DNA from 3 places in the Lysinibacillus sp. A4 genome. Region 2 is predicted to be linked to each of the others. Evidence: riboswitches for the same ligand, from Rfam matches in the RefSeq annotation. Region 2 holds a riboswitch; each other region holds the start of a gene.
What was found. Region 2 has a riboswitch for S-adenosylmethionine ahead of NY607_RS12095 (MetQ/NlpA family ABC transporter substrate-binding protein). Riboswitches for the same ligand answer to the same signal wherever they lie in the genome.
Positions count from the first base shown of each region.

Region 1: it holds a riboswitch for S-adenosylmethionine, as region 2 does, so the genes downstream of both, NY607_RS02990 (YezD family protein) here and NY607_RS12095 (MetQ/NlpA family ABC transporter substrate-binding protein) in region 2, are expected to answer to the same signal.
Region 3: it holds a riboswitch for S-adenosylmethionine, as region 2 does, so the genes downstream of both, metK (methionine adenosyltransferase) here and NY607_RS12095 (MetQ/NlpA family ABC transporter substrate-binding protein) in region 2, are expected to answer to the same signal.

Region 1 is NZ_JANWTB010000001.1:515,428-520,443, reverse strand. Features, by position in the region: gene NY607_RS02995 (DUF418 domain-containing protein) at 1-1,042, shown strand, start outside; SAM riboswitch class I at 1,213-1,308, shown strand; gene NY607_RS02990 (YezD family protein) at 1,379-1,534, shown strand; gene NY607_RS02985 (flavin reductase family protein) at 1,625-2,110, opposite strand; gene NY607_RS02980 (VOC family protein) at 2,260-3,045, shown strand; gene NY607_RS02975 (amphi-Trp domain-containing protein) at 3,417-3,695, opposite strand; gene NY607_RS02970 (cold-shock protein) at 3,841-4,041, opposite strand; gene NY607_RS02965 (formate--tetrahydrofolate ligase) at 4,255-5,016, shown strand, end outside.
Region 2 is NZ_JANWTB010000005.1:210,899-215,914, reverse strand. Features, by position in the region: gene NY607_RS12115 (PucR family transcriptional regulator) at 1-586, shown strand, start outside; gene NY607_RS12110 (carbon-nitrogen family hydrolase) at 639-1,433, opposite strand; gene NY607_RS12105 (pyridoxal phosphate-dependent aminotransferase) at 1,530-2,699, shown strand; gene NY607_RS12100 (PPC domain-containing DNA-binding protein) at 2,741-3,244, opposite strand; SAM riboswitch class I at 3,367-3,471, shown strand; gene NY607_RS12095 (MetQ/NlpA family ABC transporter substrate-binding protein) at 3,560-4,390, shown strand; gene NY607_RS12090 (methionine ABC transporter ATP-binding protein) at 4,497-5,016, shown strand, end outside.
Region 3 is NZ_JANWTB010000003.1:577,592-582,607, forward strand. Features, by position in the region: gene NY607_RS08215 (alpha/beta hydrolase) at 1-745, opposite strand, end outside; gene NY607_RS08220 (gamma carbonic anhydrase) at 879-1,391, shown strand; gene metK (methionine adenosyltransferase) at 1,571-2,767, opposite strand; SAM riboswitch class I at 3,026-3,144, opposite strand; gene pckA (phosphoenolpyruvate carboxykinase (ATP)) at 3,534-5,016, shown strand, end outside.

The DNA of each region.
Region 1 (5,016 bases), on a different contig from region 2:
TCTCGCCATGCTTGGCATGTTCATTGTCAATTTTGGCGTCATAACAGGTTCTACAACGAATGGTTCAACATGGTTAATGGCCTTCCAACATCTTTTCGAGGGACGTGCTTCGGCCGTATTTGTCATGCTAGCAGGAATAGGGACAGCCTTAATGACTCGTCAGGCTAGAGAGAGTAAGGACCCAATCCTTCTTCGTCAAAATCGACTTACTTTGTGGAAGAGGGCGCTTTTGTTATTTACGATAGGGATTATATTATATGCAATCGGCTGGACAGGAGATATCTTACATTATTATGGCGTGTATATGTTTGTTGCTGCTTGTTTGATTGCCCAATCCAAGAAAATGATGATCTTCATAATTGGTGCCATCCTTATCCTTTCACAATGGCTTCAAATTCAATTTAGTTACCTTGCTGGTTGGCATCCAACATATGTGCTACTAGAGTATCTTGATTTTTGGACACCAGCTGGATTTATAAGAAATTTGATGTTTAATGGCTATCATCCACTATTCCCCTGGATTTGCTTCTTTCTGATAGGGATGGTAATGGGCACATTAGATTTAACAAATCATACATTAAGAAAAAACTTACTGGTGATAGGCTTATTGCTAGTCATCGTGACTGAGACTTGTTCAACGTTATTCATTAAGATGACAACCATTCATTTATTAGATGTAGAGAGTGCATTGTATTTATTTGATACAGGACCGATTCCACCGAATATGATGTATGTCCTCTCTAATTCGGCTTCGGCTATTGTTATCATTGTTGGCTCCATCTATCTTGTAGAGACATGTAAAAATAAAGTTATTCAATCTTTCATATTAACTGGACAAATGTCTTTAACGCATTATGTTGGCCATGTTGTTATAGGCATTGGAATACTAATTATTTGCCAAAAGCTGGAGAACCAAACACTTGCTTTTTCCATGCTGTATGCCTGCTGTTATTTTTTAGGATGTGTCGTGGTTTCTGTATGGTGGAGGACTAAACATCATCGAGGCCCACTTGAATTCATGATGAGGAAATGGAGCTTGTAATAAATTAATGGATTGCCATCTATTTCTCACTGACTAGGCATAAAATACTTTAGGTATAGGGAGTCTTTTAATCTAAACGACATATTGCATAGTATTCAACTAGGTTTTCTAATATTTTGTATTGACATTCCTATAGCAGAATTATAGAATTATTTTCAAGAAACGCAGTACTCTTATCAAGAGAGGTGGAGGGACTTGGCCCAATGAAGCCTCGGCAACCGAACAACAGGTGCCAAATCCAACAGATGGTGTCTGAGAGATAGGAGGGGCTATCAATCAGTTTGATGCGTTGGCCTCTTTATGAACAATAAGGATAAAAAAGAAGGGGTGTATCGTATGGCTCAGTCAGTAAAAGTAGATGATAAGAAACTAGAGGCAATTGCGAAGGCGATTCAAAATCTTGAATTTGGTGAAGTGCATATTACGATTCAAGATGGTGTGATTGTGCAAATTAATAGGCTTGAAAAGCAGAGATTTCCGCAGAAAAAATAACAATGATTTCAGTAGAACTTATGTCAAACGGCCACCTATAAGCATGAAGGATTTCCTGTGCTTACAAATGGCCCTTTTTTTGTGTAAAGGCTAGCTATAAAAGCTTTTTGGTATGGGACCGATATGACGGCGATGATAAAGCAAAGGCTCTTTTTGAGCATTTGTAATGTCTACGACCTGCCCAATAAAAATGGTATGGTCGCCAGCATCGATTTGCTGAAATGTTTTACATTGTAAATTAGCTGCTGTATCATGTAAAATCGGTAGTCCTAAAGAGGAAGTTGACCATTTTGCTTGTGCAAAGCGATCAGGGATTTTACTGGCAAATAGTGTACATAAATGCTCTTGATCACTCGCTAAAATATTGACCGCAAAATTTGGCGAAGTCGTGAAATAAGGATGGAGCTGAGATTTTTTATCGAGTGACCACAAAATAAGGAGCGGGTCGATTGAAACAGATGCAAAGGAATTGACGGTTAAGCCAATCGGTTTTGTGTCATGACATGTCGTGACAACTGTTACGCCTGTAGGATAATTACCTAATGCCAATTTAAAAGCAGCTACTAAATCTGTCATTCAAATCACCTCTTTATGAAATTAGTGAACGGAGTTTGTAGGTAAACGAAACTTTTTTTCATATCCTACTAGTAACTCCTTTTCTTGAGTAAATTTTAAACTAATCAAACATACAGGTAAAGGTAATGGGGAAAGAAAGGGGAATGGCCATGACTTTATATTTTGATCATTTGGTTCATCAAGTGGAATCACCAGAAAATATAAAGGTTTTCTTCAATAAACGAAATGTCCATACAGTGAATGGTGGGCAGCACACGATGTGGGGGACTTATAATACGTTAAGCTACTTTGGCTTAAGCTATATTGAACAAATTGCTATCTATGATCGTGATTTATTTGAGCAAGCGGCACAATACCCATATTCCCTACATTATACGTTTAAACGTGATCAAGAGCGCCAGGGATTTTCTCGAATTGCTCTGCGCACAAAAAATATTGAGGAAGAGGGTCGACGCTTGCGAGCATTGGGCTATGAAGTATATGGACCAGATGCATGTAGCAGAACAAGACCAGATGGCACTGTGGTAGAATGGAAGCTATTGCATTTTGGTAAGCCAGATCTGCCAATTGATTTTCCATTTTTGATTGAATGGGCGGAGGCAGATGAAGAGCGTTTGGTTCAATTAAAGGCAAGTGGTGCCATTGATGTCAAACAGGCTATAACCATGGAATCCGTCCAATTCTACGTCAAGGACATGCAGGCAACAGTACAACTGTGGCAAGAGGTGTTACAGCTACCAGTGCCTACGCAATATGAGCAGTATATGTCACTACAGCTACCGAATATGCGTTTAGATTTCTATGAGGAAGAGAGCGCGATGACAATGACACTTGGTCATGTCAAAGAGGGACCATTTGGTGTGACATTAAAGGATTCTAAACGAACAAAGGAAACTTTAGTTTGCCCTGGTGCTTTTTATTGGATAAATCGATAAGGAGAAAAGGCTGGAACATCACTAACAGGGACCTTCATTAAGCCGAATAATCTTTACATTAACAAACATGATAACTAGAAAAACCGAACTATTCCGAAACACTTCGTAAGCGTTTTAGTGGATAGCTCGGTATTTTTATGGGCTGAAACACTTTTGCTCTCGCCTTTTTACATAAGTATTGAAAAACAAAACCATCAATAGAATTTATTATGCTGGCTACTTGCTTTCCTGTGGATTTAGCGTTATAGAGGAGACCCTGGAGCGAAATCACCCCCTCACCTTGCTAAAAAGTTTTAGCAGTGACATGATCTTTAATTCAACAATATGGAAAAATCCACTTCATCAGAGAAGTGGATTTTCGTTGCCAATTATTATTCAATTGTCATTTTTTTCGGTGTTTCTGTACCTGTATACCAATCAAATTCAATTTCAAATGAATGCTTGTCGCCCTTTTTTGTATAGGAGTATTCGATTTTGAGCTGTTCACTTGGGCTGACAACTGTTGGCTCTGTGTCTTGAACAAAAGTGAATTCACCATTTTCTTTAAGCTTTTTTGCAATCGTTTCCAGTGTTGCTGCAAATTCTGCTACACTTTGTCGTTCTTTATGCTTCAAAATAACTTCAGTCATGGGTTTATTTTGTTTTTGCATCGAGATCCCTCCTTACGTATTGTTACTTCTATTATAACATGGAGGGGGCATTCAGCTTATAAAACAATACAAAAAGCGGATGAAGGAAACGATGCATTTCCTAATCCGCTGCTAATCTGGAACTACATGGATAGCCCCATTATGCTTATAGTTTTACAACATTTGATGCTTGGGGTCCACGATTGCCTTCCACAACATCAAATGAAACCTTTTGACCTTCTTCAAGTGTACGGAAGCCTTCCTCCTGGATGCCCGTAAAATGAACAAATACATCTTCGCCATCATCACATTCAATAAAGCCATAACCTTTTTCATTATTGAACCACTTTACGATCCCCTGTTGCATAAGCATTCGCCTCCAATGCGCTTGAATGTAAAATAAAGTTAAATAAATGGTGCACTCATTGAGAAAATGTGAAAAAATTGCATTTTCTCTTAGAACATACAGGAATTGAACAAAGATGTCAATTGATTGACGAAATGCTTGCATATCTGGCTTTCTTTTTTTTCACAATTAAGACTATAATGGAAATGAACAACATAGAAAGTAGGATGCCAAATGACAACGAAAAATCAACCATTATCAGATTTAGAAATCGCTAGTCAAGCAGTGATCAAACCTATTACGGAAATTGCCAATGCTGCGGGTATTCCAGAGGATGCTCTTGAACAGTATGGCCGCTACAAAGCAAAGATCGACCCATTAAAAATTACTGCTCAGGGCGAGGATGCAAAGGTAGTATTAGTATCAGCTATTAGTCCAACCCCAGCTGGTGAAGGAAAGTCGACTGTGACTGTTGGACTAGCAGATGCCCTTCATCAATTAGATAAGAAGGTGATGGTCGCATTACGTGAACCATCATTAGGTCCAGTTATGGGCGTAAAAGGTGGCGCAACTGGCGGAGGTTACGCACAAGTTATACCAATGGAGGATATTAATTTACATTTTACTGGCGACCTTCATGCGATTACAACAGCTAACAATGCTTTATCCGCATTTATTGATAATCATATCCACCAAGGTAATACACTTAACATTGATCCACGACGCATTATTTGGAAGCGTGTCATGGACTTAAATGATCGTGCCCTTCGTAAGGTAGTGGTGGGATTAGGTGGTCCTGTTCAAGGCATGCCGCGTGAGGATGGCTTTGATATTACGGTTGCCTCTGAAATTATGGCAGTATTCTGTTTAGCAACAAGCATTGAGGATTTACGTGAGCGAATCGCTAGTATCGTGATTGGCTATACTTTCGAGCGTGAGCCTGTCTTTGTGCGTGATTTACAGGTAGAGGGTGCCTTAACACTATTATTAAAAGAT
Region 2 (5,016 bases):
CTTTATTCCATTTTTATTTGAAAGAAAAAGCTATATTATTTTTATTTTACTGCATACAAAAGATAGTAAAGCCATTCGTGATATGCTAAACAACATGTTTTCCTCTTTGGTCAAAACTGAATTCTATAAAAAGCAGCAGGCACAAGGTTATCAGATAGCTATTGGGAAGGTCGTTTGTGATGTAGATGAAATTCCTAAAAGCTATCAAACTGCACTAGAAACCTTATATATTTGTCGAAAAGTACAAACGTCCTCGTTCTTTTATGATGATCTGCATTTATATCATTTAATCTATAAATTACAAATGCAGGTGGATTTACAGGAAGTGATTTACGACTATTTACAGCCCGTTATTGAATACGATAAAAAATATAATAGTAAGCTTCTCGAAACATTGCAGGTGTATTTACAAACAAATGGCTCTAAACAGCAAACAGCGAATCAATTATTTATTGTTCGTCAAACACTCTATCACCGCTTAAAAAAGCTTGAAAGTTTACTAGGCAAAAATTTTATGAATGGGCATAACCGCATTACACTTGAATTTATGCTACTAGCCAATTCATTGATCGAGGATAAGAGCTAGAAAAAAGTTGGCACGCTTAAAAGGCTATCTCCCCTCCTAAGCGTGCCCTTTATTACCCTTTCACAACTACATCCTGATACAGTCCAGGTCTGCGATCATCGTAAACAGGGATTCTTCCACGTACTTCATCAACAATAGAAAAGTCTACATCGATCACCGCTACTTCCTCGTCCTCAGCACCAACCCAAAGTACCTCTCCCCAAGGCTGAATAATCATGGATTGCCCATTAAAGTTTTCTATCTTTTTTGCAATACGATTAACGGCTATGACAAAACATTGATTTTCAATTGCCCGAGCCTGTAGCAATGTTTTCCAATGGTCAATCCTTGGAGTTGGCCACTGCGCTGGTACAAATAATACCTTTGCTCCTTGTAATGCATGGGCTCGTAACCATTCTGGGAAGCGAATATCATAGCAAATAACACCAGCAGCTTCAATGTCACCTAGAGCAAAACGATTCATTTCATTCCCTGCCTCTAAGTAAAGATGCTCGTCCATTAAACGGAAAAGATGTGCCTTGCTATATTCCCCTACAAGCTCTCCATTACGATCAAAGGTATACATCGTATTATAAAATTTGTCGCCTTTCTTTGTTGAAACAGAGCCACCTACAATATGTACATCTAGTTCCTTAGCTAGTTTAGCTAAAAAGGCTTGTGTCCGCTCACCATCGATATCTGCTAGCTCAGGTAGTTTTTCCAAAGCATAGCCTGTATTCCACATTTCAGGTAACACAATAATTTCTGCCCCTTGTTTTGCAGCTTCTCGAATCTTCTCTTCAGCACGTGCAAAATTTTCTTCCACTTTGCCAAAGCCAACATTTAATTGAATACAACCGATTTTCATCTCTATTCCTCCTCTAGACAATTAACAGAAAAAGTAATACTATTTGCTTCATATTCTTCAATAATAATTATTATATTCTGAAAAAGGTGATTATGCATGGAATTCTCTAAAAAACTACAGCAACTACCCACTCAATTTTTTGCAGCACTCGTTCAAAAAGTAAACTTGGCCCTAGAAGAAGGGCGTGATGTCATTAACCTTGGGCAAGGAAATCCCGATCAGCCAACGCCTACTCACATCATTCAAGCATTACAGGAAGCGGCTGAAAATCCTCAAAACCACAAATATTCACCATTTAGAGGTCTCGCTGAATTACGCCAAGCGGCGGCCGACTTTTATCAACGTGAATATCAGGTAGAACTAGATCCTGATACAGAGGTAGCGATTCTTGGTGGAACAAAAATTGGTCTAGTAGAGCTACCTTTAGCTGTGTTAAACCCTGGTGACACGATGCTCTTACCAGACCCTGGCTATCCAGATTACCTATCAGGTGTCGTACTAGGAGACGTCAATTTTGAAGTAATGCCCCTTTTTGCTGAAAATGATTTCTTACCTGATTATCATGCATTACCTGATGAAGTGAAAGAAAAGGCAAAGCTTCTTTACTTAAATTACCCAAACAACCCTACAGGTGGTACAGCATCACTTGCGTTTTTTGAAGAGACCGTTCGCTTTGCGAAGGAACACAATATTATCGTATCACATGATTTTGCTTATGGGGCAATAGGATTTGACGGTAATAAACCAGTTAGCTTCCTTCAAGCAAATGGTGCAAAAGAAGTAGGAGTTGAAATGTATACATTATCGAAAACCTATAATATGGCTGGCTGGCGTATAGGCTTCGCTGTAGGGAATGCCGAGATTATTGCTGCTATTAATCTTATTCAGGATCATCTGTTTTGTAGTCAGTTCCCTGCCATTCAACAAGCTGCAGCAGTAGCACTGACAGCTTCCCAGCAATGTGCGGATGAACTACGAGCTACTTATGAGCGTCGCCGAAATGTACTCATTGAAGAAGCTAGAAGAATTGGCTGGCATGTTACGGCTCCAAAAGGCTCCTTCTTCGCATGGCTCCCTGTACCACTAGGCTATACAAGTGAACAGTTTGCTGATCTATTGCTCGAAAAAGCTGATATCGCTGTAGCAGCAGGTAATGGCTTCGGTCAATATGGTGAAGGCTATGTGCGCGTAGGGTTGCTAGTTAGTGAGGAGCGCTTACGTGAAGCAATCCATAGAATCGAGCAATTACAATTGTTTAATAGATAATGTGCCTTATCCTGTAGCTATCTCTAGCTACAGGATTATTACTATTTTTCAATTTTCCTTGGTTGCCCTAAACCATCTTCTAATGGATAAAATTGAACATGACCTGTTTCATCATCCCATTTTCGAATATGTTGAATACCTTGTACCTCTGCCAACACGATGTCAGCAGTTATAACAGGATTTCCCCCTTTTATTAAATGCCCACCCGATACTACACCACATTGATCACTCATAGAACCATGGAAATGTGTCTCATATCCACCATCTCGCTTACACACCACACCTGAACCTTGAATAAATTCTAGTGGTCCCTCTTTTTCAATCACATTACTAAAACGAACATGAATTTGAGCTGTTGCATCTGGCACTAAATAAACAAAGCTACTTTTTTGAAAGCTGCCAATACAGCTTACAATTGTTGCTGACTCTATATTATTCTCTTCGCAAAGCGCTTCAATCCCTTCAATGATATCTGTTCCCGTTAGAAAACGAGCACTAATAACCTTACCAAATGAACCTATACCATAATTAACTCTTACAGACATTGTTATCCCTCTTTTGTGTCGAAATATTATAATTATATAAAAAATTTAAAAATTATTTATTGACTTACTATACCCTATAAATTATATTAGTTCTATCGGAATTACAAAAAAATATTATAAATCTCTTATCAAGAGTAGCTGAGGGACTGGCCCTATGAAGCTCGGCAACCTCCTTTTTAAAGGAAGGTGCTAAATCCTGCAAACGATCTTCGTTTGATAGATAAGAGAGGACATCTTTTCATGAGCCTCTCTTAATTTGTAAGAGAGTTTTTTTATTTTCAAAAAACCGATAAAAACAATCTTGGAGGTATTTTCATGAAAAAGAAAAATAAATTTTTAGTAGGTTTAGCAAGTTTAACATTAGTAGCAGCTTTAGCAGGCTGTGGCTCTAAAGAAGATAGTAAAAGCCAAGCTGAAGGAATTGATGAAAAGAAAATCGTTGTAGGCGTCACTTCTGGTCCACACGAACAAATTGCAGAAGTAGCTGCTAAAGTAGCAAAAGAAAACGGGCTAGAAGTAGAGCTAAAATCATTTTCTGACTATGTTTTACCTAATACATCCTTAGCTGAAGGTGATCTTGATGCGAACAGCTATCAACACGAGCCTTTCCTGGATACATTTAATAAAGATCATGATACAGAGTTAGTACCAGTGGGCAAAACGATTTTAAATCCAATGGGTATCTACTCAGAAAAATATAAATCCTTTGATGACATTCCTGACGGAGCAACGTTTGGCTTACCAAATGATCCAACGAATGGAGCCCGTGCCCTCTTTGTTTTACAGGAAGCTGGCTATATTAAGTTAAAAGAGGGCGCAGACTTAACAGCCTCGATCCGTGATGTAGAAGAAAACAAAAAGAATTTAAAATTCATTGAATTAGAGGCCGTTCAAATTCCTAAACAACTTAGTGAAGTAGATGTAGCAGCTATTAATACAAACTTTGCATTAGAAGCTGGCATTAACCCTAAAGATGACTCTATTTTATTGGAATCTACTGATTCTCCATACGTAAACTATATTGTCGTGCGTGCTGAAAATGAAAATGATCCAACAATTAAAAAGTTCGTTGAGGCCTACCAATCTGATGAAGTACGTCAATTCATCGAAGAGGAATTCAAAGGTTCAGTAATCCCTAGTTGGTAATACATTCAGGAAGCTTCTATAAGCCGAAGAATCTGCCGAAATTCCTCTATAGGAAAACGAGCAGATTCTTGCTTTTTAGAAGGTAGAGAAAGGAGCATACAATCGCATGATTCAATTACAAAATATCTCAAAAGAATTCAAGTCGAAAAAAGGCATCATAAAAGCTGTGGATGGCATCAATCTTCACGTAAAAAAGGGACAAATTCATGGTGTAATCGGCTATAGTGGTGCTGGTAAAAGTACACTCATTCGTTGCGTTAATCTACTAGAACGTCCTACAGCAGGAAAAGTAGTGATAGACAATGTAGACATTACGACCCTTTCTCTTCACGAATTACGTCAAACACGCCAAAAAATCGGGATGATCTTCCAGCACTTTAATCTATTAAAAACAGCAACAGTTTACAATAATATTGCAGTTCCCTTAAAGCTACTAGGCTATAAAGAGGCGGAAGTAAAAAGCCGAGTAGCTAAGTATGCTGAAATTGTCGGTTTAACAGATAAACTAGACAGTTACCCCAATCAACTTTCAGGTGGTCAAAAACAGCGTGTGGCTATTGCGCGTGCCTTAGCACAGGAACCAGAAATTTTACTTAGTGACGAAGCAACAAGTGCACTTGATCCTG
Region 3 (5,016 bases), on a different contig from region 2:
AAATCTCTTCGCGCTCTCCCTCATGAAATAAATTATGATAACAATTTGCCCATTCTTTAAACTGAAATTCCGTGAATTCCTGTTGATGAAGCCAATTTCGAGTTTGGCGAGTGTCCGTAATTTTATCCTTCTCAGCTGTCATAATTAGCATTGGCATATTAGGCATTTCACCTTTAGGCAGCATCACTAAATTTTTCATCATCTGCTGAAGTTCTCGATACCATTTCACAGAAACAACAGACATGAGCGGTACATCATCTTTCATTTCTTCTCTGCCTTCAACACTACGCGTTAATTTCTCTAATGTAATATCATGTGTCAATTTAACATTGGCCGTTAACGCACTTAGACTTGTTAAAGCATTTGTTAATTTACCTGGTAATAGCTTTAGTTGCAACCAAGGTGATGTTAAAATAATGCCTGCACATTCATATTGTCTCTTTTGCAGTGTATGGAGGATTAATGTTGCACCTAGTCCATGCCCTATTACAAAGGTTGGTAAATTATATGAAAAAGCATTTTCAATCAGGTTTCTTGTATACTTATTGTACAATTTGAAGTCTTCATCATGGACTCGAGCAAACCTTGCATTACCCCCATGATTCGGTAAATCTCCCATGACTATGTGGAAGCCTTCTAATCTTAATTTCTCTATCAGCCATGCATACCAACGGTGATTTTCATAAGCACCATGAAGAATAGCAATCACAGCTTTTGCTTGTCCATCAGCTTCCCATTTCCACATTACATAGTCCTCCTAAAAAATAATTACACTTTGATTATATCGAAATAAATAGCACATTTTAATTTTATATTTCCATAAAGTTGCGTATTTGATACGATAATACTACATTATAGAAAGAAAAGAGGCGATTTTCATGATTTATCCATTTAAAGATAAAACGCCAAAGATCGATCCGTCTGTTTTCATTGCTGATTACGCAACTGTTACGGGCGACGTAACAATTGGCGCCGAAACAACCATTTGGTTTAATACGGTTATTCGTGGTGATGTTTCCCCAACGATTATTGGTAAACGTGTCAGTATCCAGGATCTTTGCTGTTTACACCAAAGCCCAAAATATCCGCTCATTATTGAAGATGAGGTAACAGTTGGACACCAAGTCACTTTACATAGTTGTACAATTCGCAAAAATGCCTTAATTGGTATGGGATCCATTATTTTAGACGGAGCTGAGATTGGAGAAGGTGCATTTATTGGAGCTGGAAGCCTAGTACCTCCTGGTAAAGTCATTCCTCCAAATAGTTTAGCATTAGGTCGTCCAGCAAAAGTTGTCCGAGAATTAAATGCTGAAGATAAAGAGGATATGGAACGCATCGTACGAGAATACGCAGAAAAAGGTCAATATTATAAATCACTTCAGAAATAAATAACCTACACAAAAAATCAATACTAACGAAAAAATCCCTCGCGTTTTCGTGTACCGAATATGTTCACGAATCCTAGCGAGGTATTTTTGTAAAAAAAACAAAAGGAGCAATGTTGCCCCTTTGCTTATTAATACATCAGAATAATTTTCTAATGACTTCATTACTTTAGTTCAATAGTTTATAAACGTGCTTTTTCTCGTAGCGCGTCTGCTTTATCAATTTGCTCCCATGGTACATTTAAATCTGTACGACCAAAATGTCCATACGCAGCAGTTTGTTTATAAATTGGACGACGAAGATCAAGCATTTTAATGATACCTGCTGGGCGTAGATCGAATAGCTCGCGTACCCATTCAACGATTTCGCTTTCTTTCACTCTACCTGTGCCAAATGTATCGACAGCAATGGAAACAGGCTGAGCAACGCCAATCGCATAGGCAAGTTGCACTTCAGCACGCTCTGCTAAGCCAGCTGCTACGATGTTTTTCGCTACATAACGTGCTGCATATGCCGCCGAACGGTCTACCTTGGTTGCATCCTTACCTGAGAAGGCACCACCACCGTGACGTGCATAACCACCGTATGTATCAACAATGATTTTACGCCCTGTTAATCCAGCATCACCTTTTGGCCCACCAATTACAAAACGGCCAGTTGGATTGATGAAGTATTTCGTATTAGCATCTAATAATTCACTCGGTACAACTGGTGCAATAACAAATTCTTTTAAATCTGCTTGAATTTGTTCAAGTGTTGCTTCTTCATCATGCTGTGTTGAAATAACAATTGTATCCACGCGAACCGGTACATTATTGTCATCATATTCAATCGTTACTTGCGTTTTACCATCAGGACGCAAATAGGCAAGTTCCCCTGATTTACGTACTTCTGTTAAACGGCGTGCTAATTTGTGTGCCAAGCTAATTGGTAATGGCATTAGCTCTGGTGTTTCATTACATGCATAGCCAAACATTAAGCCTTGGTCACCAGCACCAATTGCTTCTATGTCAGCATCTGTCATAGAGCCTTCACGTGCCTCTAATGCCTGATCAACACCTTGGGCAATATCAGGTGATTGTTCGCCAATTGCCACAAGCACCGCTAAGTTCTCTGCATCAAAGCCATATTTACCTCGTGTATAGCCAATTTCAGCTACAGTGTCACGAACAATACCTTTAATATCCACATAAGTAGAAGTAGTAATTTCTCCTGCTACTAATACTAATCCTGTTGTTACAGTTGTTTCACACGCTACACGTGCATTTGGATCTTCTGCTAAAATAGCATCTAAAATGGCATCCGAGATTTGGTCACAAATCTTATCTGGATGTCCTTCTGTTACACTCTCTGATGTAAACAGTCGACGGTTTGTCATTTGGTTTTCCTCCTAAATACTCTTACAATAAGTAGTTGTGTATGAATACGGTACTCATTACCCATGTCAAGTCCGCTCCTAAGGATTGAACTCTCAAGCCGTTACTGCTGCTTTTAACACGAGGATTTCGAAAGATCCGTCATTATAATAAGGAAAGAACTACATATACTTACCTTTACATTGATTTTTAACAATAAAAAAATCCTTTTCTCACGTTACTTTACATGAGGAAAGGAATAATGACTGCGTAACCTTTCACTCTTATCGTTCAAGGGATGTTCCCTTGCATCAGGTTGGCACCAACGCATGTCGTGAAATAGTTCATGCAGGTTGCCGGGTTTCACAGGGCCTGACCCTCCACCAGCTCGGGATAAGAGTATCCGTTCAATCTCATGTTACTGAAAAGGTCGAACGTTGTCAAATATTTTCTTATGTATTACTGTATAGAAAGGAAAGAACTTATTACACAAAAACTTTTCATACTTGGATGATGATGTAAATAGAAGCAAATTAATCCCTACAACATACCTAGCTACTTGTGGTAACATATGTGTGGCTCAATTTTCGTGCCTAATTACAGTAGGATTGATGGTATTCTACTCGAAAAACATTATTTTTTGTCAGTTTATTGAAAAGTGGTAAAAACTCTAAAATAATTTCTTAATTAGTATAGATTATTTAAGCAATTGTGTTATACTATTTTTGAAATTAAGAAAAAATCCCTCTAAATCAAGGGAATACTATAAAAAAGGATGGTATTTAATCGATGAATTCAGTAGAAATTGCAAACGAACTGAAGGAATTATTAAACGGCGGTAACATTAATGTTCAACTTTCAGTACCACAATTAGCAGAAAAAGCTACATCTCGTGGTGAAGCAATGTTAACAGTAGATGGCGCAGTTCGTGCAGAAACTGGCAAATACACTGGTCGTTCACCTAAAGATAAATATACGGTAGAAGAAGAAAGCACAAAAGATCAAATTGACTGGGGTAAAGTCAACCAACCGATTTCTTCTGAAGTGTTCGATAACCTATATGTAAAAGTAATAAAATATTTAAAAGAACGTGACGAGTTATTCGTATTCAAAGGCTTTGCAGGTGCTGACAAAGATTCACAATTAAGCATTCAAGTTATTAATGAATACGCATGGCACAATCTTTTTGCTCATCAATTATTTATCCGTCCAACAGCAGATGAATTAGCTTCTCATGTTGCTGACTTCACTGTCATCTCAGCTCCTAACTTTAAAGCAGATCCTGCGGTTGATGGTACTGCTTCTGAAACATTCATCATCGTATCACTTGAAAAGAAAATTATTTTAATTGGTGGTACAGAATATGCTGGTGAAATGAAAAAATCTATCTTTGGTATCATGAACTACTTATTACCACAACAAGGTATTCTTTCAATGCACTGCTCAGCAAACGTTGGTGAAGCTGGCGATGTAGCGTTATTCTTCGGTCTATCTGGTACTGGTAAAACGACGTTATCAGCTGATCCTGATCGTAAGCTAATCGGTGACGATGAACACGGTTGGTCTGATAATGGTGTATTCAACATTGAGGGTGGCTGCTATGCAAAAACAATCAACCTTTCTGCTGAAAAAGAACCAGAAATCTACAATGCGATTCGCTTCGGCTCTGTATTAGAAAACGTAGCTGTTGATCCAGAAACGCGTATTTGTGACTATGATGACGGATCACTAACAGAAAATACTCGTGTAGCTTATCCAATCCAATACATCGAAAATATCGTTGATCCTTCTGTTGCAGGTCATCCAAAAACAATCATCTTCCTAACAGCTGATGCATTTGGTGTATTACCTCCAATCAGTAAATTAACTAAAGAACAAGCAATGTATCACTTCCTAAGCGGGTTCACTTCTAAACTTGCTGGAACTGAACGTGGTGTGACTGAGCCAGAACCAGTATTCTCTACTTGCTTCGGGTCTCCATTCCTTCCACTTCCTGCAACAGTATACGCAGAAATGTTAGGACAAAAAATTGACGAGCATGGGGCACAGGTATACTTAGTAAACACTGGTTGGACTGGTGGCGAATATGGCACAGGTAGCCGTATGAAACTTTCTTATACACGTATAATGGTCCGTGCAGCAATCGATGGTAAATTAGCAGATGTTGAAACAACACAAGATGCTGTGTTTGGTTTACACATTCCAACAGCAGTTGAAGGCGTACCTTCAGAAGTGTTAAATCCTCGTGAAGCTTGGGCAGATAAAGCTGCAT